Regions from separate parts of the Proteus columbae genome, predicted to be linked through region 3. Evidence: predicted binding sites of a transcription regulator. Region 3 holds the regulator's gene; each other region holds the start of a gene.

Region 1 (4,296 bases), 190 kb from region 3:
TTTCTTGCTTTAATTGCACCATCTCTTGTTCAGAGAAAAATGCACCAATAGGTTTTGTTGGAGAAACAAAATTAGGATCGTTTTTATCTACTTCAACTTGTGTGATAAGGGTAACTGCTTGTTTATTTTGTTGAACACGAAGCTTATTCGTTAACGCTTGTTGTATTAAATAGCCGATACCGCCTTGTGTATCTGCAACACAGTTGGCCAAAGGTGTTAACGGTAAACCTTCTTGCACATGCGCCACTTCAGCGCGACGTAAATCAAGCCCTACTTGTGGCCCATTACCATGAGTTAAAACAATATTATACCCTTCAGCCACCATATCACTAATATGGGCTGCAACCTCTTGTACTGCTTGTTCTTGATGAGCGATAGACTGGCTAGCATTGTCTTTAATAATACTGTTGCCTCCAATGGCAACAACAACGAGTTCTTTCATATTTCACTCTCAATTATATTATTGGCAATTAAAGTAGAAATAATGCACCTCTACTCTTAGAGGTTGGGTTGATAAGGTCGCCATATTTGCTAACCATTTTCCCCATTTTTATTTTTAATGAGATAAATATTACCGAGTTGAATAATATCTATTCATTAATTGCGCAGGATAATAGCAGAGAATGTAAAGAAAACATCTATTACTCAACGTTTCTCTTATTTAATTTCTGTAATTAAAATACGGAAAGAAAAGGATAAAAGGCGTCATCAAACACATCAATAACACCTTATTCAATACAAGTAAGCAGGATTGTTAGTGCTTTTTCACTTTGCTATTTGATCAACATTTGGTAGATAAACATCAGGCATATCAGTGATCAGCATATCAACACCCCATTGCTCAAAATCTTTCACTTCTTCAGGATTATTCGGGGTATAACAATAAATTTCATAACCCGCTTGTTTCAACATTTGAGCTTGTTCTTGTGTGAGATATTTGTAATTACAATGCACACTAAAACCATCGATCGCTTTTAGTGTTTCTAACGCATTATCAGGAATTTCATCCCACAATTGGCCTCTGCGAATAAAAGGCAGGTATCGTTTCATAACGATCAGTGCATGCGTATCAAAAGAAGAAAATAAAATTTGCTCATTCGGAATATCTGCACTTTTTATCATGTCAGAAACCGCTAAACATAAACGTTCAACATCATCATCAGGCCATGTTTTCAATTCAATATTGAGCTTTGTTCCTGAACGCTTAATAAGCTGCAATCCTTGTCTTAAAGAAGGAACTTTCTCACCTTGATAGAGTGAACTAAACCAACTTCCTGCATCAAGGCGATGTAAATCATCTAAGGTATGAAAACGCACAGCACCTTGCCCATTCGTGCAACGATTAACTGTTTTATCATGAATAAGCACAGGAACATGATCCGCGGTTAATTGCACATCCGTTTCAATCCATTCGCACCCAAAATCAATCGCCATTTTAAACGCAGCCAATGTATTTTCAGGCGCTTTTCCAGAAAAACCTCGGTGAGCAGCTATCTTCATTTCTCTCTCCTTTTCATTTGTGCCGACATCATGACAACCATTTATGACAGCAATTTGACAGTCATACCATCAATATATCTTCATTTAATTGTCACCCATTTGTCATAAACAACATTTAGGGTAATTCGCAGATTAGATTGCACCTTTAACTTTCGATTAAAAAGGAAATTCTGCATGTCGATAAAATCAATAACAGGTCTTGCTGTTGCAATGGCGTTATTTACTTCTCCTACACACGCAAAAACACAAATTGAATGGTGGCATGCAATGGGAGGTGCGCTCGGTCAAAAAGTAAATCAAATCGCCTCTGATTTTAACGCCAGTCAATCTGAATATGAGATAAAACCCGTTTATAAAGGCACTTACGCTGAAACGATGACCAGTGCAGTGGCTTCATTTCGTGCTAAAAACCAACCCGCTATTGTGCAAGTCTTTGAAGTGGGCACAGCGAGCATGATGGGGGCAAAAAAAGCCGTTTTTCCTGTTTATCAATTAATGGAAAAAACTAACGAGCCTTTTGATCCTAATAGTTATTTATCAACTGTCACGGGCTATTACACCACCAGCGATGGAAAAATGATGTCACTGCCGTTTAATAGCTCTACGCCTGTACTTTATTACAACAAAGCCCTCTTTAAAAAAGCAGGCATAGAGCAACCACCAAAAACATGGAAAGAGATGGAAGCTGTTTCTCAGAAACTGCTCGATTCTGGAGTAAAATGTGGATTTACCACCACATGGCAATCATGGACACAAATCGAAAATTTTGGTGCGCGTAATAATTTACCTATTGCGACAAAAAATAACGGTTTCGATGGTTTTGACACTACCTTCCTTTTTAATAAAGCGCCTTTCGTTAATCATATTCAACAAATGGCAGATTGGTCGAAATCTGGTATTTTCAAATATGGCGGACGTCAATCGGATGCAATGTCACTGTTTTATACCCAAGAATGCGCCATGGTGATGGAATCATCAGCAGGTTTTGCGGGCATTAAAGAGAATATGAAAGGGATTGATATTGGTGTTAGCCAATTACCTTATGACGATTCTCTTGTACAAAAACCTGCGAATACCATTATTGGCGGAGCGTCTTTATGGGTTATGTCGGGACGTCCAGATGCCGAATATAACGGTGTTGCCAAATTCTTTACCTATCTTTCAAGCCCTGAAGTACAAGCCGATTGGCACCAAGCAACAGGTTATTTACCGGTGACTAAAGCCGCTTATGCGTTAACACAACAGCAAGGCTTTTATCAGCAAAATCCGGGCGCAGATACGGCAATATTACAAATGACAACCTCTGAACCTACCGCCAATTCCAAAGGATTACGCTTTGGTAATTTCCTGCAAACTCGAGAAATCGTTGATGAAGAGTTAGAAAAAGTGTGGTCAGGAAAACAGACCGCTCAGGCTGCGTTAGATAATGCTGTTGCGCGTGGGAATGAGCAGTTACGCCGTTTTGAACGAACTCAACAATAGTCACTTATATTAGGCGAGCAAAGTCGCTCGCCTTCTGTTTTTATCGATTTACTGGACATTGTATGGCTTCTCAATCCATTTATTTTAAACAAAAATGGTTACCTCTCGCGCTAATTTTTCCTCAATTAGCTATCACGCTTATCTTTTTCATTTGGCCTGCGGGGCAAGCTTTCTTTCAGTCATTTCAATTAGAAGATGCGTTTGGACTTAGTCGAGAATTTGTTGGTTTTGAAAATTTTCAGCGACTTTTTAGTAATCGCTATTATTTTGACAGTTTAATCACGACATTAATTTTCAGTATCAGTGTCGTGTTTCTCTCTATGCTGTCAGCGCTTATTTTGGCGGGTATTGCAGAGCAAGTCTTACGTGGCAAACTGTTTTATCGCACTATTTTAATTTCACCCTATGCCATTGCGCCAGTTATTGCAGGCTTTCTGTGGCTATTTATGCTTGATCCCACAATTGGTGTATTAAGCCAACAATTAAAGAAAATAGGTATTAATTGGGATCCTGTACTTAATACACATCATGCTATGTGGATGGTGATTTTAACGGCGACATGGAAACAAGTGAGTTATAACTTTCTGTTTTTCCTCGCCGCCTTGCAATCTGTACCTAAATCTCTTTTAGAAGCTGCAGCTATTGATGGTAGTGGCCCCATTAAACGCTTTATTACTATCAGTTTTCCTTTAATTTCTCCCACAACCTTTTTCTTACTTGTGGTTAATTTTGCTTACGCCTTTTTTGATACTTTCGCCATTATCCACGCGATGACGCAAGGTGGCCCTGGTAGTAGCACCTCAACACTGGTTTATAAGGTCTATAACGATGGTTTTGTGGGATTAGATTTAGGCTCCTCCGCCGCACAATCCGTTATTTTGATGTTTATTGTCGCGATATTAACCATTATTCAATTTCGTTATGTTGAGAAAAAGGTGGCTTACTGATGGTTGAACGTAGACCTTTATTTCATGCTTTCTGCCACTTTATTCTTATTGTTGGCATTCTTTCTGTGGCATTCCCTGTGTGGATTGCGCTAGTGGCAACAACCCATCAAAACACCGAGTTTGCCACAGGCTCTCCTCTTTGGTTTGGTACTGAAGGCTTCAATATTTTTAAAACGATATTTTCACAGGCAGGTACAACGCAAAATAGTGCAATTTCAATTAACAGCATGTTATTGAATTCGTTAGTTATGGCGTTAGTGATCACCATAGGGAAATTAGCTATATCGATTTTATCGGCCTATGCCGTGGTTTTCTTTCGCTTTCCGGGACGGATGCTCGCCTTTTGGACTATCTTTTTTACCTTAAT
Region 2 (4,296 bases), 1.3 Mb from region 3:
TTGATAACAATTATCATTACTATTGTTTCTCACAATAGTTTATAACGAGAATAATAAAGTGAGAATTCCTCTGATGATATGTGCATTAATGGCATCTTTCCCTAGTTTTTCCAATTGCTTAACCGTAACTGAAGGCAAAGAAATAACAGGTCAGTTTGATAACAACAATGCGCTGTGTTTTACCACGTATTTAGAGAGTCAACGTTATGCCGAACTGAATGTGAAAGGGGTACAAAATCTACGATTAGAAACCCAAAATGGCACACATATCCGTAGCTTATTAAAAGATGTTCCTGCGGATGGGCAACAAAAAGTACGCTTTTTATTACCTGAAACTACGAGTTATCAATTAATTGCACAAGGTGAGGTGGGAAAACCGTGGCAATTCACACTGATAACACAGCCTTATCAGCCTTTAGATAAAGATGCGGGAATTGCACCTATTAGCCCTCGTTTACAAATACTTGCTCATCAATTGAATCAACAAAATATTCAGGCATTTTGGCAACAAGTACGTCACGAAGGTGCACCCCTTATTGAGCCTTATGATAAGGATAAAAAGTTAGTGACTTTTTTATGGCAAGGTGCAAAAAAGAATGTCTTATTATTGGGATCACCCGATGGTAATCATGATCCATTAACCCATTTAGCCAATAGTGATATTTGGTATCGTAGCTATATCGTACCTAACGATACATTAATGCAATATAAATTAGCACCTGATGTGCCTATCATTGAAAATGCAGAGCCATTCGAACAGCGTCGCGCTATTTTAACCACAGCACAGGCAGATCCGCTGAATTCTCAAGATTCACCAAGCAAATCTGAGGATATTTATAATCACTTTTCTTTATTATCGTTAGATAGTCAACGTGAATGCCAATTGCCTGATATTCTTGATAGAAAAATGAAAGGCAACACAGAAATTGTGCGTTTTCACAGTCAGATCTTAAATAACGATCGTGAAATAGCGCTTTACCAGCCTGCTAAAAAAATGGAAGTACCTCGACTCTTAGTGTTATTTGATGGTCAAACTTATCGTCGCCAATATGGTATTGATCGGTTTTTTGATAAACAGATCGAAGAAGGGAAATTGGCACCGATGATGATCTTATTTGTTGATAGTATTGATAGTGATCGTCGTAGTGTTGAGTTACCACCAAATCCTGATTTTTACCGTTTCTTGGCAGATGAACTCTTTGTTTGGTTAGAAAAAGAGAAAGGTATTCACGTATCAGGAGAAGAAACCATTGTGGCGGGTTCGAGTTATGGAGGATTAGCGTCTTCATGGGTGGCATTTAATCGTCCTGATCGCTTTGGTAAAGTGCTGAGTATGTCAGGCTCTTATTGGTGGGCGCCTGAAAATGAAGAGCCTGAATGGCTTATTCGACAATTTGAGCAAGCAGATAAAAAACCATTACAGTTTTTCTTAGAGGCTGGGTTATTTGAAAACCGTGGTGATAAAGGGGGGATTTTAAATAATAATCGCCATCTTAAACTGGTTTTAGAACAAAAAGGTTACCCAGTTCAATCGCTAGAAATGGCAAGTGGGCATGATTATATCTCTTGGTGTGAAACGCTATATCTCGGTGCGAAAGCATTAACTAAAGAACATTAATATTGATAATGACAGAAGCTTATGAGTGATGATAAACGGCATAAGCTTCTGATTTGTCACCAACCTGTCATAAAGCTGTCATCAAAATCGCGTTTACTCTTCATTTCTCTGTCATTTAACTGCCGTAAGCTTTTCCTGACTTAAAACATTAACCCTGTTTTTTTACTTTAGAGTGCAAGGAAAAAGCTATGTCTCATCGTTACCAACGTTCTATTTTATCCGTTATTGTAACAACGCTATTAGCTGGCGCGAGTTTCTCTTCTTTTGCTGCTCCCGTTGCTGCTGATGCCATTTTAGCTCAAGATCGTGCAGCAAAAGGTAATATCACGGAATTTGGCGGTGCTCGCCGTATGACTCAAGATCAAACTGAGACATTAAAAGCAGCTTTAAATAATAACCAAGCGAAAAATGTAATCCTCTTTATTGGTGATGGTATGGGGGATTCTGAAATCACCGTTGCACGTAACTATGCCGAAGGTGCGGGTGGTTTCTTTAAAGGTATCGATGCCTTACCTATTACGGGTCAATACACACACTACGCTTTAGACAGAAAAACCCAAAAACCTAATTATGTAACAGACTCTGCCGCTTCTGCGACAGCATGGGCTTCGGGTGTGAAAACCTATAATGGTGCATTAGGGATTGATGTGTTTGGTAAGGATCACCAAACTATTTTGGAATTAGCAAAAGCCAATGGAAAGGCGACAGGGAACGTGACAACCTCTGAAATTCAAGATGCAACACCTGCGGCTCTGTTCTCGCATGTAACAGGACGCAAATGCTATGGCCCTGTTGAAACCTTAGAGAAATGCTCAACAAACGCATTGGAAAATGGCGGTAGAGGTTCTATCTCTGAGCAATTATTAGTGACTCGCGCTGATGTCACATTAGGTGGTGGAGCAAAAAGTTTTGCTCAAACCGCAGTGGCGGGTGAATACAAAGGCAAAACGTTAGAGCAACAAGCCATTGAGCGTGGTTATCAAATCGTGAAAGATGCCAAATCACTCGATGCGATTACGCTTGCGAACCAAGATAAGCCTGTACTAGGTTTATTCCATGAAGGCAATATGGCAGTGGCATGGGAAGGCCCTAAAGCGACTTACCACGGTAATTTAAATAACCCACCTTTAGAGTGCAAACCTAACGCTAAACTTGATCCGAATGCGCCAACACTGGCACAAATGACCAAAAAAGCGATCGATTTGCTGAAAACCAATGAAAATGGCTTCTTCTTACAAGTCGAAAGTGCTTCTATCGATAAGCAAGATCATAATGCGAATCCTTGCGGACAAATTGGTGAAACTGTTGCACTAGATGAAGCCGTACAAATCGGTTTAGATTTTGCTAAACAAAACGGCGACACTCTGATTATCGTGACTGCTGATCATGCGCATTCAAGCCAAATTATTGAAGCTGATGTGAAATCCAGTGGGTTAACACAGGCACTTATCACTAAAGATGGTGCGGTTATGGTGGTGAATTACGGTAACTCAGAAGAAGAGTCTCAAGAGCATACAGGAGCACAATTACGGGTTGCCGCTTATGGTCCACATGCGGCTAATGTGGTTGGGTTAACTGACCAAACAGATTTGTTTTTCACAATGCGTGATGCGATGGGTCTGAAGTAAGTTCAAGTTGAATTTATAGTCTGTCTGAACTTGTAGTCGAATTGCCTTACTAAATTGTTGTATTTTCGCGCGGCTTAGAGAGATACCCTCTGGTCGCGTTTTTTTATTAGGATTTGAGTCTGCTAAAAATAAAGTGATAATAAATCAATAGGTTATTTACAGTCTGATTTTGAAAGTGACACTTTCTCTGCTATAATTAGCAGTATTCACACATTAATCCATATAATATTCTCAACTTCTCCATTGATTATTGCACTTAAGTTGCAATATCTTTTTGTCTAAATAACCCAATGTGTTATTTAGACATTACCAGCAAATATCTTTTCTCAGAGCGTTATCTGCTCATGGTCTTTCTCTTTTTTATGAGATTGAAGGAGAACAGAGTCAAACAAACAACGATAAGAATAAGGTTATTTTTTCTATGCTGACACTGCTTCATTTACTCTCATCTGTCGCGCTTCTTGTCTGGGGAACACATATTGTTCGTACAGGCATTATGCGTGTTTTTGGCTCTGATTTACGCCGAATTTTAGGTAAAAGTATTAATAAAAAATCCAACGCCTTTCTTGCGGGTGTGGGCGTAACGGCATTAGTCCAAAGCAGTAATGCGACGGCACTTTTGGTTATCTCTTTTGTGACGCAAGGACTGATTTCGATTACACCAGCACTTGTTATTATGCTAGGCGCGGATGTGGGTACTGCGTTAATGGCGCGTGTGCTGACGTTTGATCTCTCTTGGTTATCGCCACTCCTTATCCTTATCGGTGTTATTACTTTTTTAAGTCGTAAAAAGGAGCGAGTAGGACAACTAGGACGTGTGGGTATTGGTCTTGGTTTGATTTTGTTGGCTTTACAACTCATTGTGGCATCGGCAGAACCTATTATGCACGCAAGTGCAGTCCAAGCTATTTTTACCTCTCTCAGTGGCGATACTATTTTAGCGTTATTGGTGGGGGCACTCTTTGCAATGGTGAGTTACTCGAGCCTTGCGGCAGTGTTGTTAACTGCGACATTAAGTGCAACAGGATTAATGCCATTGTATATCAGCCT
Region 3 (4,296 bases):
CAGGTAAACCTACCCCTGTGATCAAAAAGCCAATTGCTGCTGTCCAAACAAATTCGCCTGATTGTAACCCCACCATTGGAGGAAAAATAATGTTGCCAGCGCCAACAAATAGGGCGAATGTCATAAACCCTAATGCCAGAATATCTCTGGAAGTTAATCTATGTGCCATAAGTTTTGTTAATATATAGTTACAATAATGGTTAAATTGCGCCAATATAGCGCAACATAAAATCAACAATATCTATTTAGGCTCATACCATCATTATTCAGGATAATATCCATATATAATCATTTCATGTAGAGCAATTAAGTGCTAAATAGAAAAAATTGCCGATAACTGGTCACAAGTAAAACTTTTATAATGAAAAAAGGCAATAGCCAATCTAAAAACCAGAAGAATCATCTAAACTATTTTTCAGGTCTAGTTATAACTGTCATATATCATCGAATATACATGATATGATTTGTGCATTTTATCACCAATAATATTGAATATTAGCGTCATTTAAAGTTACCATTAATTAATAATATTAAAATTTAACGCTACGATATTAGTTTTTATTGATATTAAAAAGATTAAAAAAGGACAAAAAAGCCTTTATCACTGATTGAATAGAAGTGATAAAGGCTTTAAAAAAGACATTCTGCTAGTGTGTTTTTTTAGCAGTAAGCAATGTTTGAGGAAGGATAAAAGAGAATGTACTCCCAACACCTACTTTACTTTCAATATTCAATTGAGAGTGATGATGAAGCAACGATTTTTTCACAATCGCCAAACCTAAACCAGTACCGCCAGAATGACGAGAGCGAGCTTTATCTACGCGATAAAAACGCTCTGTTAAACGTGTTAAGTGTTCAGCGCTGATCCCCGCCCCATTATCTGAAACACTAAATAACATACCTTGGGGTATTTTCTTCCAACTCACTTTGATTGTTGTACCCTCTTCAGTGTGATTAATGGCGTTATACACTAAATTAGAAACAGCACTACGCAGTTGCTCTTCATTACCACGAACAGCCCACTCTTCATCAACATCAAAAACAATCTGATGTTGACCTTGGCTTAGTGAGTTCGCTTCTTGTTGTAATAAAGCCAAAATGGCAGGAATATCAACAATTTTGTTTAAATCAATATGAGGAGCAGATTCGATACGAGAAAGCTGTAAGAGTTGCTGAACAAGCGTATCCATACGTTTAGCCTGCTCTTGCATCGTAACTATCGCCTTATGCTCTGCGGGTTTTGCTACACTATTTTCTTCCATCATCTCAAGATAACCTTGAATAACGGTTAGTGGTGTTCTTAGCTCATGACTGACATTAGCAAAAAAATCACGTCGTGAGTTTTCTAGTTTATTTTTTTCTGTTACATCGCGCGCCACCATTAAGCGCTGATCTTCGCTATATGGCATCACACGAAACTCAACAATAGAGCCATTATTTAGTGAAATAGTTAAGGGGCGACTAAAATCACCTGCGGTAAAATAGTGCAAAAAATCAGGATAACGTAATAAGTTAAAAATATTTTGCCCATTATCATCAGGCCAGCGAAAGCCTAATAGATGTTGAGCTAGACTATTACACCAAAAAATATTCCCTTCATTTGTCATCATCACAACAGCATCGGGTAAACTTTCAGCCCCGCTTCTAAAACGTTTAATTAAGTCGCCTAATTCTCTGCGTCGTTTACGATTACGTTGTTGGGTCTGTCGAATACCATAAAAAATAGGCTCCCATCCCCCTCTCCCTTCCGGAGGTAATACAGAGCGATCTAACCATAACCATTTAGATAATTTCAGCAAATTATAGGCATGCCACACAAGGGCACTGAGAAGCGATGCCACCAGCAACCAAGGAAGATGCCCAATAAAAAGCGATAATATAAAGGCAGGCAAGCAAAATAGACATAGCCCCCAAACGAGGGCTTTCCACGATAGTCGTTCTAACACCTGACGATTACTCCCATATTGACTTAGAAACGGGCAGAAAAACGATATCCCGTTCCACGTACTGTCTGTATCATTCTGTCATGGCCATCTTCTTCAATAGCCTTACGTAAACGACGAATATGCACATCAACAGTACGGTCTTCGACATAAACATTGGTTCCCCAAACGTAGTTTAGCAGTTGTTCTCTGCTATATACGCGTTCAGGATGTGTCATAAAAAAGTGTAGGAGTTTAAATTCGGTAGGGCCCATATCAATCGGCTTATCTTGACTTGTGACGCGGTGAGAAACAGGATCAAGACCGAGTCCATTGAATTCAATAACATCTTCCGCTGACATCGGTGATAAACGCCGTAAAATCGCCTTCACTCGGGCAACAAGCTCTTTAGGTGAAAACGGTTTGATAACATAATCATCAGCACCCGTCTCTAGGCCTTGGACTTTATCTTCTTCTTCCCCTTTTGCCGTTAGCATAATAATGGGAATATCACGGGTATTACTTTCCCGCTTCATCTGTTTTATTACCTGCAAGCCTGATCCACCAGGGATCATCCAATCTAATAAAACCAGATCAGGGTAAGGATCGATAAGAAAACTCAATGCAGAATCATAGTCTTCTGCTTCAATAGGTTGAAAACCATTTTGTTCCAAAACAAAACAGATCATCTCTCGAATTGCGGTTTCATCTTCAACAACAAGAATACGCCTTGCCATACTCTATCCTGTGTAATGTATATAGAGGGTCAAAATGATTATGATGCACTTTTATGACAGATTTATGACTAGCCTTAACATTACTGAAATAGATCCCTGTTGTTAAGGTAAATAAATCATTTTTTGGTGAAATATCACTCAAAAAAGGGAGTTATTGTTGAGTTTTCACTAAAAAAGCAAGGTGCGCTATACTCTTCACCAGATAAAAAAGAGGGATAGCAATGCGGATTATTCACACATCAGACTGGCATTTAGGGCAATATTTTTTTACTAAGACTCGAGCTAAAGAACACCAACAGTTTCTTGATTGGTTATTAGCACAAATTAAACATTACCAAGTTGATGCTCTGATTGTTGCGGGTGATATTTTTGATACTGGCTCCCCTCCAAGCTACGCCCGAGAGCTTTATAACCGTTTTGTTGTTGCTATTAGAGATACACAATGTCAGCTCGTTATTCTAGGTGGTAATCACGATTCGGTGGCAACACTAAATGAATCAAAATCACTGTTGGCATGTTTAAATACGACCGTTATTGCCAATGTTCATGCTGAAACACCACAAGCTCCGTTAATTCTTCCTAAAAAAGATAACACTCCAGGAGCATTACTTTGTGCAATCCCTTATCTACGCCCTAGAGACATGATCAGCAGTAAAAGTGGGCAATCAGGTGCTGAAAAACAAACAGCCTTAAAAGAAGCGATTGCTGAATATTATCAAGCTCAATATCAAGCAGCTCTCGAATTACGTCAGCAATTAAATGTCGATATTCCCATTATTGCAACGGGTCATCTCACCACGATTGGAGCGAGTGTGACAGATTCCGTCCGTGAAATTTATATCGGCACCTTAGAAGCCTTTTCAGCAACCCTATTTCCTGAATTTGACTATATTGCCCTTGGTCATATTCATCGCCCTCAAGTGGTGAATAAATCAGGTCATATTCGTTATAGCGGCTCTCCTATTCCGTTAAGTTTTGATGAATGTGGACAACAGAAAAGTATCTGCCTTATCGATTTTGAGCAAGAAAAATTAACTAACCTCACACTATTACCTATTCCTGAATTTCAGTTACTACGCACTATCAGTGGTTCATTAAAAGAAATAGCGATACAACTTGAGGATTTAAAAAAACAATACGGTGAAATAGATACCACTATTTGGTTGGATATCGAAGTTTCAACACAAGATTATCTCAGTGATATACAAACCCGTATTCAAGAGCTAACTAACGATCCGCTTTTTGATGTGATCTTATTAAGAAGAGCGAGAAAACAACGCCAAGCGTTCACTCAAAATGAGAACGAAACACTGACCGAATTAACCGTTTATGATGTTTTTGAAAGACGTTTAGAACAGCATGAGTTTGATTCAGAAGAAACTAAAACTCGTTTAACAACATTATTTAAACAAGCAGTTGAAATGGCAGAGAAAGAGGATAACGAAGCATAATGAAAATCTTAAGTCTGCGATTTAAAAATATTAACTCCTTAAAAGGCGAGTGGAAGATTAACTTTAACCAAGAGCCTTTTATCAGCAATGGATTATTTGCCATTACAGGCCCCACGGGGGCAGGAAAAACCACTCTGTTAGATGCGATTAGTTTGGCGCTTTATCATAGAACACCACGATTAGATA

The links. The regulator PhoB, encoded in region 3, activates phosphate uptake and scavenging genes when phosphate is short. The targets are predictions, from matches to a motif close to CTGTCATAAAACTGNCNNAT.
Region 1: the regulator PhoB is predicted to act here: its motif matches at 1,542-1,561, upstream of ugpB (sn-glycerol-3-phosphate ABC transporter substrate-binding protein UgpB).
Region 2: the regulator PhoB is predicted to act here: its motif matches at 1,683-1,702, upstream of phoA (alkaline phosphatase).

Annotation. Positions count from the first base shown of each region.
Region 1 is NZ_CP043925.1:498,148-502,443, reverse strand. It holds gene F1325_RS02415 (carbamate kinase family protein) at 1-442, opposite strand, end outside; gene F1325_RS02410 (glycerophosphoryl diester phosphodiesterase) at 766-1,500, opposite strand; gene ugpB (sn-glycerol-3-phosphate ABC transporter substrate-binding protein UgpB) at 1,675-2,982, shown strand; gene ugpA (sn-glycerol-3-phosphate ABC transporter permease UgpA) at 3,045-3,929, shown strand; gene ugpE (sn-glycerol-3-phosphate ABC transporter permease UgpE) at 3,929-4,296, shown strand, end outside.
Region 2 is NZ_CP043925.1:3,470,234-3,474,529, reverse strand. It holds gene F1325_RS16275 (alpha/beta hydrolase-fold protein) at 59-1,618, shown strand; gene phoA (alkaline phosphatase) at 1,807-3,246, shown strand; gene F1325_RS16265 (Na/Pi cotransporter family protein) at 3,668-4,296, shown strand, end outside.
Region 3 is NZ_CP043925.1:688,085-692,380, reverse strand. It holds gene brnQ (branched-chain amino acid transport system II carrier protein) at 1-169, opposite strand, end outside; gene phoR (phosphate regulon sensor histidine kinase PhoR) at 648-1,946, opposite strand; gene phoB (phosphate regulon transcriptional regulator PhoB) at 1,970-2,659, opposite strand; gene sbcD (exonuclease subunit SbcD) at 2,881-4,110, shown strand; gene F1325_RS03205 (SbcC/MukB-like Walker B domain-containing protein) at 4,110-4,296, shown strand, end outside.